One region of the Clostridium bornimense genome, then DNA from elsewhere that is predicted to be linked to it. Evidence: riboswitches for the same ligand, from Rfam matches in the RefSeq annotation. Region 1 holds a riboswitch; the other holds the start of a gene.
What was found. Region 1 has a riboswitch for S-adenosylmethionine ahead of CM240_RS09260 (O-acetylhomoserine aminocarboxypropyltransferase/cysteine synthase family protein). Riboswitches for the same ligand answer to the same signal wherever they lie in the genome.

Region 1 (8,036 bases):
AGCTGCCTTAAAAAAGGCTTCCGACCACATTGGCGCAAAACTAGGGCCATAAATGATTACATATGTAGCAATCGTTCCTAACAATAACGCTTCTAAAGTTCTTTTAGTTATCAATGCAAATATGATAACTATTAACGCTGGTAAAACACTAAGTATACCATAATGATCCATATGTACTTCTCTCCCTTTTCATTAGTAAATTACGTTTACTTTATATTTTATCCAATATAGCCTTTTTAATTAATTTATTTATAACTACATCAATAATTTATAACTTTTAATTACTTATATTTTTAGACCAGATACGATTTTAACATATCATAAACTAATTGAAAACATAATTTAATAAATTAGTAAAGAATAAAATTTTTATACACTGAATCATAATATATTATTAGTATACCTTAGCTATTAACTTGATCTTTTGTACTATTCATATGCTTTATCACTTCTACTAAAACAGGCAATAATGAAATTAAAATAATTCCTATTGTAACTAAAGAAAAATTATTTTTTATTACTGGGATATTACCAAAAAAGAATCCTAAGGATAAAAATAAACTTACCCAAATAGTACCTCCAATAATATTGAAAACACCAAATTTCTTGTAGCACATCTTACCTATACCAGCTACAAATGGAGCAAATGTTCTTACTATAGGAACAAATCTTGCTAAAACTATAGCCTTAGAACCGTACTTTTCATAAAAGCTTTGCGCTTTATCTATATAACTCTTCTTAATAAACCTACTATTACTATTTACAAGTCTCTCACCTAATTTCTTTCCAATAAGATAATTAGTACCATCACCTAAAATAGCAGCTGAAAAAAATATTACTATTAATACAAGTATATTCATACCTGAAACCGCCGCTAAAGCACCACAGGCAAAAATAATAGAATCTCCTGGTAAAAAAGGTGTCACTACTAACCCTGTTTCACAAAAAATAATTAAAAATAACAGTACATATATAAGTACTCCATAGTTATCCATAATAACAGGTATATACCTATCAAAATGCAATAACTCTTCAATAAAATTCATCATATAAATTAGCACTCCTTAACATATTTTTACTAATTATAGCATTTTAATGTTAAGTTTATGTTAAATAATTCTAATCAATAAACATCTGTAAAATTTATATGCTTTATTTAAGAAGTTAAATTAAAAAAGGAGTTACTAAACGTAACCCCTTCTTTATAAAAATATACTCTATACAGAACAATCCATTATTTTATAGCATTTACTACTCACCAAATGCTTGTTTTAAGTCATCAATTATATCATCTATATGTTCAGTACCAATTGATAATCTAATAGTGTTTGGCTTAATTCCTGATTTTAAAAGTTCTTCTCCTTCTAATTGTGAGTGAGTTGTAGTAGCTGGATGAATAACAAGTGATTTTACATCTGCTACATTAGCAAGAAGTGAGAATATTTTAAGTCTATCTATAAACTCAGTAGCTTCTTTTTGTCCACCTTTGATTTCAAAAGTAAAAATTGAACCTCCTCCATTTGGGAAATATTTATCATATAATTCCTTTTGCTTTCCTGTTGCTAATGATGGATGGTTAACATTTTCTACCTTAGGATGATTCTTTAAAAATTCTACTACTTTTAAAGTATTTTCTACATGACGTTCAACTCTTAGTGATAATGTTTCTAATCCTTGTAATAATAAGAATGCATTAAATGGACTAATTGTTGCTCCTGTATCTCTTAGTAATATTGCACGTATTTTAGTTACATAAGCTGCTGCTCCTGCTGCTTTAGTAAACACTACTCCATGATAACTTGGGTTTGGCTCAGTAAGGCTTGGAAATTTACCTGATGCTTCCCAATCAAATTTTCCTGAATCAACAATTACACCACCTAGTGATGTTCCATGTCCACCAATGAACTTAGTTGCTGAATGAACCACTACATCTGCTCCATGTTCTATTGGTCTAAATAAATATGGTGTAGCAAATGTACTATCAACAATTAATGGTATACCATGTTTATGTGCAATTTCTGATAATGCATCAATATCTATTAAATTTGAATTTGGATTTCCAAGAGATTCAACAAATATGGCTCTTGTATTTTCTTGTATTGCTTCCTCAAAATTATTTACATCGTCTGGATCAACAAATGTAGTTGTTATTCCATACTCTGGTAGTGTGTTAAGAAGTAAATTATAAGTTCCCCCATATATAGTTGTAGCCGCAACTACATGTTGTCCTGCTGAAACTATATTTTGTATTGCATAAGTTATTGCTGCTGCTCCTGATGCTACTGCAAGTGCTGCTACTCCGCCTTCTAATGCTGCTACTCTTTCTTCAAATACCCCTTGAGTTGAGTTAGTAAGACGTCCATAAATATTTCCACCTTCAGCTAGTCCAAATCTTGCTGCTGCTTGAGCTGAATCCTTAAACACATAAGAAGTTGTTTGATATATAGGAACTGCTCTTGCCCCTGTTGCTGGATCCGGTTCTTCTTGTCCTGCATGAAGTTGTAATGTTTCAAACCTTAATTTTCTTTCTTGATTACTCATCTTAAATCGCCCCTTTTTATTTATCTAATATTTCTTTACTAATAAATAAAAAAATGTACCAGAGAGAATCTTCTAGTACTTTAGATACATCCTCTTATCTCTTAGCTATTGCTACAGGATTTAGCACCTATAGGTTTTCCCATTAGGTTGCCGGGTTTCATTGGGCCAGTCCCTCCACCACTCTTGATAAGAATACGAGCTTTTTATTTTCCTATAAAGCCCATATGTTTTATATGTTTTCTTTGTGATTATTATTATATTGTATTATTTTTACTATGTCAACATATTATTATAAGAAAATATCTTTTTTACAGGAATAATTTTTAAATTCATATTAACAATAAATTTAATTCTTTGAATCTTAATATATGATAAAATTATATATATTACATTTTATTAAGATCGGAGGATAATCAATGAATATTCTGTCAGGAACTTACGGCTTTGACCTGTTATCTATTTTTATTTTAATAATAAGTCTATTTTTTAACTTTGGAAAAATCCCTAGATTAATTAGCCTTATCCTTTGGGGAATAGTTGTATTTAGAGCATTTTCAAAAAATACTTATAAACGTTCACAAGAATTAAGTAAATTTACTACCTTTATCAACAATATATTAAGAAAATTTAATAGACAATTACCTTATATGACTAATGTCAGTCTAGAACTTATACCCCCAATGTTTACAAGACTTAAATATACTATAAATCAAAAGATTCAATATAAAATTGTCGCTTGTCCAAATTGTGGTCAAAAATTAAGATTACCTCGTAGAAAAGGTAAAATAATAGCTACTTGCAAGAGATGTCATAATGAATTCCGCTTAAGAACATAAAAAAGGATACTGTTACACATAGAAATCTACTTTGTGCAACAGTATCCTTTTTAGAATAAAGATATAGTTTTACCACTACTTAACTAGAACAGGTACTAATATAAACTTAAATCTTTATATATAATACTATACAAATATATATTCAACGCTTCATGAAAGTGCAACTTTCAGGAGCCCCCTGTATTGACTTATATATCAACTATAATCTAAATAAGAAACATAGTCTAACTTATAACATTTTACTCAACACTTGTAATCTAAGAAATTCCGCAGGAATTTCCTCTATACCTGTGTCTTGTGCCCTCATACCTGTGCCATATATCTGTGCCTTAATTTCCCTTAACTATTCCTTATTACTTACTCACTATCACCTATTCCTTTCTTTATCATTTCCTTAAAGGTATTCCACTCTACAAATTCTCCTCCCATACTTTCTAAATGACTAGTATACATCTGACAATCAATAAATTGAAATCCTTCTTCTTCTAACCTTTTAGCTAAAGTAATTAAAGCAACTTTTGAAGCATTAGATACTTTAGAAAACATACTCTCTCCAAAGAAACATTTTCCTATCTTAACACCATAAAGTCCTCCAACTAATTCTCCATCTTTATATGTCTCTACACTTGAAGCAAATCCATGATCAAATAAATTTATATAAGCTTCTTTCATATCATTATTAATCCATGTACCCTCTTTATCTTCTCTTAACTCCTTACAATTGCTTATTACCGCTGAAAAATCTTCATCAAATTTTACCTGAAAGCCACCGTTTCTTAATATCTTTTTCATAGACTTAGATATCTTTATTTTTTCTGGCTTTATAATAAATCTCTTTTTAGGACACCACCAAAGAATATCGTCATCTTCTCCATACCAAGGGAAAATGCCATTTACATAAGCTAAAATTAACCTCTCTATTGAAAGATCACCACCAACTGCTAACAATCCATCTTCATCAGCTAATTCTGGTGCAGGAAACACAATATCTTCATTTAACATATATACTGCCATAGTATCTTCCCCCTTTTCATTCTTCTGTGATAACTAGAAATTTAACGTATCATGACTTATTCCTGTAGCTATAAAAATAAGCAAACTAGAAAGTAAGTTATTATTAGCATTCCTAATAGCTTTTTCATCTCTATCTTCTCCTGTCATCGATGAAACTACTTGAAGTTCTTCAAAGTTTATTTCAAGAAATACTCCTGTAGCATATAAAAATAGCTTATTTGCTATTCTTGGAGCATCACTGAAATCTGGTGCATTCTCCATATAATTTGTACCATTAATCTCATCTAATAGTCTTCCTCTTGAGTCATAAAGATAATTTATATTCATAAATATAGCTAAAACAATAATATATATTGTATTTATTGATAAATTTAATACACCTAGTTGTCTTATAAGTTCAGAGTCTGGATAACTTATATCACTATTAGATGACGTACTTCCTTCCTTATCTTCTGAATTTTCAATATCAATACCATCTCTATCTATCTCTTCACTATTTATATCATTACCTTTATATCTCATAAAATTATATCTATTTACACCCATTCATATACCTCTATTATATATCTATCTTGCTATTATTCAATATATGTTATATACTACCAAACTGTTTTTATTTAGTAGTAGCTTGTCCAAATTAGCCTTATTATAAATTATATGTTAAAATAATAATGATAACAAAATATAATGTAAAAGAGGTAATGAATTTGTACAATAAAGGTGATAAAATTGTCTTTCCTAATCAGGGAGTGGGGATAATCGATGATATAGAACCAAGAGAATTTCAAGATACTATGCAAGATTATTATGACATTCATTTAGTAAATAGCACATTAAAATTAATGTTACCCTGCAATCGTATGGAAGTTTCCAATGCACGATTAGTTTCCGATTCACAAACTCTAGATAAGTATTTAAACAATTTAGATTACTTTCTGGATAATGGGTGCCACTCTACGAATATAGATTCAAAACAACGAATCAAAGACAATAAAAGCAAACTTAGTTCTGGAACTTTAAAAGATTATTTTGAAGTAATACTAGAACTTACACATATACAAAATGATTCTAAATTAAATTCTAGTGAAAAACAAATACTATATAATGCTCGCAAAATTTTAGTTGATGAAATAAGTCTTAGTAAAAATTTAACTACCATTGAAGCCACTTCTCTATTAGATAATTCTCTTGCAGGAATTTAAAAAAATAGATAGAGATTTTGCTCTACCTATTTTTATCTTCAATATTTTTCTTCTTACTACTTAAATACAAAACTACTATTCCCGAAATTAATATAATAATGGCTATTACTGCTATAAGCTCTTTTCCTATTCCACCAGTTTTAGATAACTCTTTATTGCTATTATTACTATCTTTATTATCTGTAATATCATCTTCTGTTAATATAATTCCTGCTGCTAATTCTTCAATTTTACCTTTAGCTTCCTCAACTTTACTAAAGTTATCAACATATTTCCTATCCTTACTATTTAGAGCATCGTATCTTTTTACTATATCTTCTACAGTTTCTTTATCATCTAAAGTGATATTATTTTTATCTACTTTCTCCCATATATCATCTCTAATGCCATTTACTATTTCCCTAATTTCTAATATTCTATTTTTAAGCGCCATCAATTTATCTATATTAGTCACTTTAGCTTTTTCTTCTTCTGTAAGTTTTTCAAACTGATTATATAAACTATATATCTCTTCCTTGTTATCAAGTACTACATCTTTATCAGAAGGCAAACTGTCTATTTTACTTATTAAATCATTAACTTCTTTTTCTTTTTCTTCATTATCTAATTTTTTACTTAAATCTAAAAGTACATCTATATTTGTAACCGAACTTTTATATCCTTCTGGAAGCGCATTGTATCTATCTAACAATTGGTTTATAGTATTTTTTTCTTCTATGGTAATAACTTCTGGAAGGTTATTTATATCTTTAATAATATTTGCTACTTCATCTTTTATATTTTTTAATGATTCTATCTTGGTAATAGCATTATTCAACATATCAACATTAGAAACCTTTTTCTTTTCTTCATCACTTAAAGAATTATACCTATTTAATATATTTTTTACTATAATCTTATCATCTAATGTTATTTCATTAATATCTGGAAGATTATTTATTGCTAAAATAATATCTTCTGCTATATATTCTCCATTCTCATTTTTAAAACAAAATAGATATCCTGAATCATTTTTAAAATATATACTTCCATATTCATCTATTGCCGCTGATGAATTATTTGAATGCGGCTTGCTAGTAGAAATAATTTTTTCATAATTCTCTTTAGTATTTCCTTCGAAATCCTTAATACAATATATACTATCAGGACTTGATGAATTAAATACATATAAATATACCGTATTATTGTTATCCTTATTAGCATAAGCTGTAGTTAATATTGGTGATGATTTTGATGATATTCCCCATATTTGATATATAGTATTTAAGCTTGTACCATCTAACACCAAAAAGTTTTTTCCACTACACACATATACTCTTCCATTATATACTACAGGACTCGATACTGAATCAGCCCCTATAACGGTACTAATTAATGAACCTTTATCAAAAGTACCATCTTCATTTACTTTAATTGAACATATTGATCCACCCTTTGTAGATAAATATATTTTTTCACTTTTTTTATCATAATGTATTGAACTTCTTATTCCATCGCCAATATCTATAGCATCTATAACTTTATCTTCTTTTAAACTATGAGCAACAACTTCTCCCTTTTCTCCTGCAAAAATAATATTATTACCTACCACAGCCCCTCCTGTTAGATAATAACCTTTCTTTCCTTCTTTAGGTTCATATTTCCATGCATAATCTTTTATTTCATCACTCTTTTTAGTATTTTTATCTTCTACTGATAGTGCATAGTAAAATCCATTATCACCAGAATTACTAGATACTCCACAATAAACATAACCATCATAATATACTACTGTCCCAATACCTTGTAGACTTGTATCTTCTATAACAGGACTTATCCACAACATATCTAAAGTATCAGCATCAACGCATTGTATCCTTCCATTATTAGTAGGTACAAATATCTTTCCATCACCATAAGCAATCCTTGATGACCATGATATACTTTCTGTAAGTGTATTTGATAATATTTCTTCTCCTGTTTCTCTACTATATTTTTTTATTTTTGAAGAATCTGTAGAATATATATAATCCCCTACAATTATAGGATCACTAAATTTCCAACCTTCACCTACTTCTACACTCCATTTTTCCTTTACTTCTAATGACGTAGTAGGCGTCTTACTATCAGTTATTGCTGGATTTAAAATATTTCCTCTAAACTGCGTCCATAAACTTAGGCTATCACTACCTGCTAAAACTACATTAGAAGTTATCACTGTAATTACTATACTAGCAATTAAAGATTTTACTAACTTCATAATTCTTAATCCCCTTTTCTAACAATGTATTGTAAAATACTGTATCATATGATTATATAGTACATTGCCTAAATTTTTATGTCAACAGTCCCTAAGCCCTCATTATCACTAGTATTAACGCTATTTTTGTTATTACAAATTTTTTATAAAAATATTACTTATAATACTTTAAAGTATCAGAAAACCGTAAAATAACTTATTGAT
Region 2 (8,036 bases), 1.3 Mb from region 1:
TGAAATATATAACAATGACTTTAATACAAAAAATACTACTGTTAAATATAGCATAGATGCTGATGTTTTTAGAAAAAATAATACAGACCCTATTGGATCAATCATCATTAATGAAAAAGAAAACTCTATAGAAATTCCTGTATATTCATCAGTTTATAGAGATACTATTCTAACTGAAAATGAATCCTACTACAGTTGGTTTAGAATAATAAAATGGAGTATAGTAATTTTAACTATTGTAGTAATAATATCAATTATAAGTATCGTATACTTATTTAAGAATAAAAAAAGGAACCGTAATAAATCAAAATATATTATAAATAAACAAACTAAATTTAAAAGATAATAAAAAGGCTGTTGCACAAATGAGTGTAGCAGCTTTTTCAGCAAAATAGAGCAAATGAAAGGTATAGTGCAGGGCACAAGTATCAGGGCACAAGGCACAGGTATGGATGAAATTCCTGGGGAATTTCTGAAATTTTAAGTGTTTAGTTGAATATTATAAGTTAGGCTATTCTCTTGCTTATATCACAGCTAATATAAAAGTTATTACAGGGGGCTAATGAAGGTTGCACCTTCATATAGCTTGGTGAATATATGGATTTATAGTAAATATGAAAACACTTTGCTGTCCGCAGGACTATAATAAAATTCCTCTCAAATAGGAATTTTCACCTTACTTGTGCCTTGTGCACTAATAAATATAAATTTATATAATTCACTATGTAGTATTTTTATTATTTATCTTCTTTACTAAAAAACGTTTTTATTGATTCTTCTATGTCTTTATCATTGAAATTTATACATACCTCTATTCTTCTATTAAGATTTTCTTCTTCTACCGTTTGATTCTCTACAGTACCGGCTTTAGGTGAAAACTTACTCATACCGGAGGCTTTGAAAAACTTTCCATAAGTATCTTCATCTTGGCCAGATAACATTTCATTTACAAATGCCCCTGCTCTATCTGTAGATAAAAATCTATTATATTCCCCTGTATATGTATTATCAGTATGTCCAATTACTTCAATAGATTCTATCTTATCTCTATATTGATCATTAGATAAAAATTTTATTAATACATCTCCTAATAATCTTGATAATTCTTTTCCTTTATCAGTAAGTTCATAAGAGTCTACATCAAAAAGTATCTCTGTATTAATTTCTATTACTCCAGTGCTCTTGTCAAAAACTATATATTCTCCTAATTGAGGTTTTAATTCTTGTTCTACTTTTTCATATAGTAGGGCTCTATTTTTTCCTATATCATCAAACTTATTATATGTATTTTTCAAATTGCTATATTTTCCATAAATTAATGTAGTAAAAATTATCATCATAAATATACATACTAACGCTATAGTACTCATAACATCTACAAAAGATGGCCAATAATTAAACTCAATATCTTTATTATCTTTTATTTTTCTCATCTATATCCCCCACCAACCTATACATATCATCCATAAACTTATTTAATCGTTGGCCTTCTATAGCTGTAGAATATTTATCTATATTAGAACTTAATTCTTTTGTGGCTTCTTCATTTCTTTCACTAACCCTTCTCAAAGAGTCAACAGATCTTTTAAAGTCATTGATTGGCCTAGACAAAGATTGAATTTCTCTCTCAAAAGTTCCGCTTATATTATCACACATATTTCTCATAGCAGTATTCATATTTTTAGTTAAATTTAACAGCAATCTTTCAAAATCTGAATCTCTTTCAGCTAATAGTATGTTATCTAAATAATTCTCCATAAGACTATAATATTTTTCTCTATATGGTACATATGTAGCTATTGCTATTGCTCTTAATAATATAGATGATAATATACCTGTTATTGAAGTAAAAAAAGCTGTTGACATTGAACTTAGTGGTATTGAAATTCCATTAAGAAATTCATCTATATTTCCTCCCTCAACTATGATTTTGTCTATTACCGTATGTATTGAACCTATTGAACCCGTTAACCCTATAAATGTACCTAATAATCCTAAAACTATTACTGTAGATATAATATATTTCATATAATTTTCCATAGTACAAATTCTAGTAGGAATTTTTTCATCAATTAAAGCTTCAGTGTTTATATTTTTTATTCCATTTTTCAGATATTCATTGAAGGTATCTATAGTTTCCTTTACCAATATAGAATTTCCTTCTTCCTTTTTTAACTTTCTAATGTTAATATCCTCTACTGCTTTAAAATATACTTTCCTCACTAAAATAGCCATAGTTATATATGTTATAGCCAATATCATGATAAATATACATATCAGTATTCCTATAAATGATTGTTCAAAAAACATATTATCTCCTCCTCTTTATATACATATGAGAAGACATAAAAAAAAAGTCCATTACTGGACTCTTAATTATCTTAAAATTACGTTATCGTCAACTATCTCTACATATACTCCAAATAAATCTCTTAAAATTCTACTTTCTATCATAACATGATCGTTCTTCACTTGAACATCAGAGAATTTTTTCTTATTGTTATATCCGTTTGAGAGAGTTACGATATTATCATTATCTACTTTGATATTTTTTCCTGAAAACTTAATTATCAACTTATAATCTTCGCTCTCTGTTATATTTTTAATTCCGATTAATCTTGCTACAGCTGTTAAAGGAAGATATACTTTGTCTCCATCTGCAAAAGGAGCTACAGGAACTATAAACTCTTTTCTAGCTTTTATATCCTTTTTACATTTTTTTGAATTTAATTTAAAAACGCCTTTTCCATATTTAGACACTCTAATCGTTTTCACGATAAACATATATAATGAAACTAACATTATAGCTAAATATAATGTCACTAAAACTGCAAATATCATAACTACACCTCCTATATTAATTTTTATATCTCTATACTATAATTATATGTTTTACATTTTTTTATGTCAATGATATTTGGAAATATTCTGAAAAATTTAGCGTTATTAATACCATTTAGTTGATAGTTAAGCTTTTTAAAACTACAACTAACCACCAACTAAATACATATTATTACTATTTATCTATGAATTTATTCCATAAAGTATTTATCAAAAATAGGTTATAAACATCTTTTTCATTATAAATTAAAATTTTATCTATTTTCTCCTTTGGTATTCTATAACAATACTCTTCATCATGAAACATCTTACCTATAGTCTTTGCCAAAGTATTCCCAGAAATGACTTCACTATCTCTATCTATATTAAAAATTTTTTCTAAATTTTTAAGTCCAATAATTTCATTCTTAGCCTTTTTATATTCTTCTTGAATATCTATAGATGCGAACTCTTTGTTAACATCCATATCTATTTTATACTTTTTAAACAAATATCTAATTACTGTAAAATCATTATTGCCAGAAAAAGTTGTAATATATTTTTTTCCAAATTCTTTTTTTAACTTTTCTAATAACTCTTTTCCTTTATGTAATACCACTCTTACATCTTGTCTATTTTCAAGCATATACTGTACTACTCTAAATTCATTATTCTCTTCATCTAAATACCCAATTCCAAAAACTCCAACGCATATAGGTACTTTATATACATAATGTTCTAAATCTAAATATATAGATTTTTTATATAACTTCTTTTCTCCATTAACTTCTAATAATAACTCTTCATTTATCTCATCAATAGGAATTACCGTCTCTCTTATTAGCATTAATTCACCTTCTCATGGTTTTTATTCATACATTATATTATATATCCATATTAGCAAAAATTAAATACTACTAAATACTAAATGCTAATTCTCAATTCACATTTCACAATTCTCAATCATTGTGCACTGATAAAAAAAGCTGCCGCTTACGAAATTTAATCGTTCTTGCGACAGCTCCTATGTGATAGCTTTTTACTAAAATTTATTATTTAAAATGCTGGTACAATACTTCCATTGTACTTTTCTTCAATAAAACTCTTAATTTTATCTGAAGTTAATGCTTCTTCTAATGCCTTAAACCATTCAGTATTTTCGTTTCCTTCTTTTGTAACTAATATATTAGCATATGGTGAATCATTTCCTTCAATAAATAAAGCATCTTTTAGTGGATTTAAATTTGCTTGTATTGCAAAATTAGTATTTATAATTGATAAATCTACATCTTGTAGTGAAACCGGTAATTGTTCAGCTTGCATTTCAACAATTTTTAAATTTTTAGGATTTTCTGTTATATCTAATACAGAAGGAATCTCTGTATCTTTAAGTTCAATGAGCCCTTTTGATTCTAATAGTTTTAGTGCTCTTCCTCCATTAGATCCGTCATTAGGTATAGATATAGTAGCTCCATCTTTAAGTTCTGACACATCTTTTATTTTACTTGAATATGCTCCCATTGGTTCGATGTGTATTTTAGCACCTGCTATTAAATGTGTTTTTTGTTCCTCATTAAAAGTTTCTAAGTATGGTGTATGTTGAAAGAAGTTTGCATCTAGACTTCCTTCTTCTGTTGCTGTATTAGGAAGTACATAGTCATCAAAAGTTTTTATTTCTAACTCATATCCCTTTTCTTTTAAAATTGACTTTGCTTCTTCTAAAATTTCTGCATGAGGTACTGGTGACGCCCCCACAACAATTTTAGTCTTATTTCCATCATCTGCAGCTTTTTCTTCACTTCCACAAGCTGTTAATGATAATGCAACTATTGCTGTTAATGATAATGCTATTAGCTTTTTTAATTTCATAATTCAATCTCTCCTTTTCCTCACAATAATATTATTTTAATTTTTTATATAAAACATTCCCCACAGTTTGTATTAATTGAACAACTATTATTAATACTACAACGGTATAGAACATTACTTTGTTATCAAATCTAGTATATCCATATGTTATAGCAACTTTACCTAAACCATTTGCCCCAACTGCACCAGCCATAGCTGAATATCCAATTATTGATATTATTGAAAGTGTTATTCCAGATATTATTGATGGCATAGCCTCTTTTACAACTACCTTAAATATAATTTGCATATTAGATGCACCAAAAGATTTAGCTGCTTCTATAAGTCCTTTATCAACTTCCTTAAGTGCTGATTCAATTATTCTTGCAATAAACGGTGCTGATGCTATAGTAAGTGGGACAATAGCTGCCGTTTCTCCAATACTTCTCCCAACAATAAATCTAGTAAAAGGTATTATTGCTACTATTAATATAATAAAAGGAAAACTTCTTAAAATATTAATTACTATATCTAAAATTTTATATATATACCTATTAGGTCTTAATCCATCCTTATCAGTAACAAATAATATTATTGCAAGAACAAATCCTATTATTGATGCTAATATTGTTGATGTTATAACCATATATAATGTATCTTTTAATGCTGGTAACAATATTTGCTGTAAAAATAACGGAAAATTATCTGTCATTAGTTATTACCTCCCATACTACCTTCTTACTATCTAAATAGTTTTTAACTCTATTAATATTGTCTTTATCAATATTAATAATCAATGCTCCTAATACATCATCTCTAAATTTCTCTAGTTTACCTCCAACTATAGAAAAATCTATATCTAACTCTCTTGCCATTGATGTTATTACTGATCCTTCAGAACTCTCTTTTGGAAATACTATCCTTATATTAGTTCCTTCTTCAGGTAATAACTCATCTTCTGCTTCTCCTAGTAAACTCTTTAAAGCTTTAGGCTGATGTAAAAATAATTCCTCAACATATCCTTCAGCTGCAATTTCACCTTTTTCTAGAATAGCCACCTTGTTACAAACTTCTCTTACAACTTCCATTTGATGAGTAACAACTACTATAGTTATACCTAATTTCTCATTTATTTCTCTTAATAACTTTAATATAGATTTTGTCGTTCTAGGATCTAGAGCTGATGTAGCTTCATCACAAAGTAATACATTCGGTTCTAATGCTAATGCTCTAGCTATTGCTACTCTTTGCTTTTGCCCTCCACTTAGTTCTCTTGGTTTTGATTTCTTTTTTTCTTTTAAATTTACTATTTTCAATAATTCATTTACTCTAGCCTCTATCTTACCTTTAGGATATCCCCAACATTCCATAGGAAGTGCAACATTTTCATATACTGTCTTTCTCTCTAATAATGAAAAATGTTGAAATATCATTCCTAGATTTTTTCTAAAATTTCTTATCTCTTTCTCTGAAAACTCTTTAACTTCTTTTCCTTCAACCTTTAACGATCCATCATTATAAGTCTCCAGTCTATTTATACATCTTAATAATGTTGATTTTCCTGCCCCACTTTGTCCAACTAATCCATATATTTCACCTTTATTTATAGTTAGATTAATGTCTTTTAAAACTGATACATCGCCAAAACTTTTAGTTAAGTTTTTTATTTCAATCATAATATTTCCTCCAAATACCTTATACATAATTCCTATTACTATACTAGGTTTTCTATTCATCATCATTTAACTAAATTAGCAATCTTCATAGAAATAAATAAAACTCGAGGAAAACTCGAGTTTTTATACGATCTTCCTCATCTTTCAGCTTAATACTGATGGATTTAGCACCTTAATTTCTCAGGTTGCTGGGCTTCATCGGGCCATTCCCTCCGCCTCTCTTGATAAGTCAATATTTAATTATGTTATATACATTATATTTTGATGATTTAATATTGTCAACACCTTTATTTTTTAATTATTCTATTGTGACATTGCAAATTATATTTGTCCTACATATAATATAATTGAGAAAAATATTCAATTATGCTATTATACGGTTGAGAATAATTTTCATGACCAATAATATTTTATTGTTCATATTCTTATATTTTTTACATAAACTTTAAATTAGGAGGAATATATGAGTTTAATAGAGCTAAAATTAGGACAACCAGCCTTAATCACAAAAATAGACTGTGATAAAAAACTAGTAAAAAGATTAAATGCTTTAGGTTGCCTAGAAGGAACAGAAATAAAAATTAAAAGAAAAGCTCCACTAGGAGATCCTATAATAGTTAATTTTAGAGGGTTTGATTTAGCCTTAAGAAAAAAAGATGCTAAAAATATATTCATCAAGGAGGCATAAAATGTTAACAGCCGCACTAATCGGTAATCCCAACGTTGGTAAAACTACACTATTCAACACTTTAACAGGTTCCAATTATAAAGTTGGCAACTGGGCTGGGGTAACCGTCGAAAAAAAAGAAGGTTTTTTAAATAAAAATATTAAAATTGTAGACTTGCCCGGAATTTATGCAATGGATACTTATTCTAATGAAGAAAAAGTTGCTAAAACTTTCCTTGAAACAGAAGAAGTCGATGTAATCTTAAATATTGTAGATGCATCAAATTTATCAAGAAATTTGTATCTTACTACAGAATTAAAAAAATTCAACAAGCCTATTATACTATTACTAAATATGATGGATATTGCTGAAGAAAAAGGTATCAATTATGATTTAGCAAAGCTAGAAGCTAATTTAGATTTATATATAGTTCCTATTTCTGCCACTAACTCAAAAACTTTAAATAAAGTTATAAAACTTCTCGAATCTGAAGATTTTAGTAGTTTATCTACTTCCTCTAAATATAACTTTACCTCAGAAGCTGAAACTTACAAATATATAGATAGAATTCTAAAAGATTCAACTATCTCTTTAGGAAGTAACGATGAAGATAAATGGACTAAAATTTTAGATTCTATTGTACTAAATAGATTTTTAGCTTTTCCTATATTCTTCTTACTTTTATTTTTAATTTTTAAACTTACTTTCTCATGGGTAGGACAACCACTTTCTGATCTTTTAGGAGATATTATGGAAAACAACCTTATTCCTTATTTATCTAATTTACTAAAAGATTCTTCACCTTGGTTTTCTTCACTTATTGTAGATGGAATTATTGGAGGTGTAGGTCAAGTTATTGTTTTTCTTCCTGTTATCCTTTGTTTATTCTTAGGAATATCAGCTTTGGAAGATAGTGGCTATATGGCTAGAACCGCTTTTATAATGGATAAATTGATGCGAAGTATGGGATTATCAGGCAAAGCTTTTATTCCTTTTATTATAGGATTTGGATGCTCTGTTCCTG

Region 2: linked by a shared signal. The riboswitch ahead of CM240_RS03625 (methionine ABC transporter ATP-binding protein) and the one ahead of CM240_RS09260 (O-acetylhomoserine aminocarboxypropyltransferase/cysteine synthase family protein) in region 1 are both predicted to bind S-adenosylmethionine.

The regions. Positions count from the first base shown of each region.
Region 1 is NZ_HG917868.1:2,058,553-2,066,588, forward strand. Features, by position in the region: gene CM240_RS09250 (Na+/H+ antiporter NhaC family protein) at 1-171, opposite strand, end outside; gene CM240_RS09255 (DedA family protein) at 405-1,049, opposite strand; gene CM240_RS09260 (O-acetylhomoserine aminocarboxypropyltransferase/cysteine synthase family protein) at 1,252-2,541, opposite strand; SAM riboswitch class I at 2,633-2,734, opposite strand; gene CM240_RS09265 (zinc ribbon domain-containing protein) at 2,958-3,377, shown strand; gene aat (leucyl/phenylalanyl-tRNA--protein transferase) at 3,735-4,391, opposite strand; gene CM240_RS09275 (hypothetical protein) at 4,425-4,937, opposite strand; gene CM240_RS09280 (CarD family transcriptional regulator) at 5,099-5,593, shown strand; gene CM240_RS09285 (outer membrane protein assembly factor BamB family protein) at 5,616-7,832, opposite strand.
Region 2 is NZ_HG917868.1:805,601-813,636, reverse strand. Features, by position in the region: gene CM240_RS03660 (D-alanyl-D-alanine carboxypeptidase family protein) at 1-346, shown strand, start outside; gene CM240_RS03655 (OmpA/MotB family protein) at 738-1,433, opposite strand; gene CM240_RS03650 (hypothetical protein) at 1,414-2,310, opposite strand; gene CM240_RS03645 (stalk domain-containing protein) at 2,377-2,841, opposite strand; gene CM240_RS03640 (ribonuclease H-like domain-containing protein) at 3,017-3,667, opposite strand; gene CM240_RS03635 (MetQ/NlpA family ABC transporter substrate-binding protein) at 3,877-4,689, opposite strand; gene CM240_RS03630 (methionine ABC transporter permease) at 4,721-5,380, opposite strand; gene CM240_RS03625 (methionine ABC transporter ATP-binding protein) at 5,370-6,344, opposite strand; SAM riboswitch class I at 6,479-6,575, opposite strand; gene CM240_RS03620 (FeoA family protein) at 6,808-7,032, shown strand; gene feoB (ferrous iron transport protein B) at 7,034-8,036, shown strand, end outside.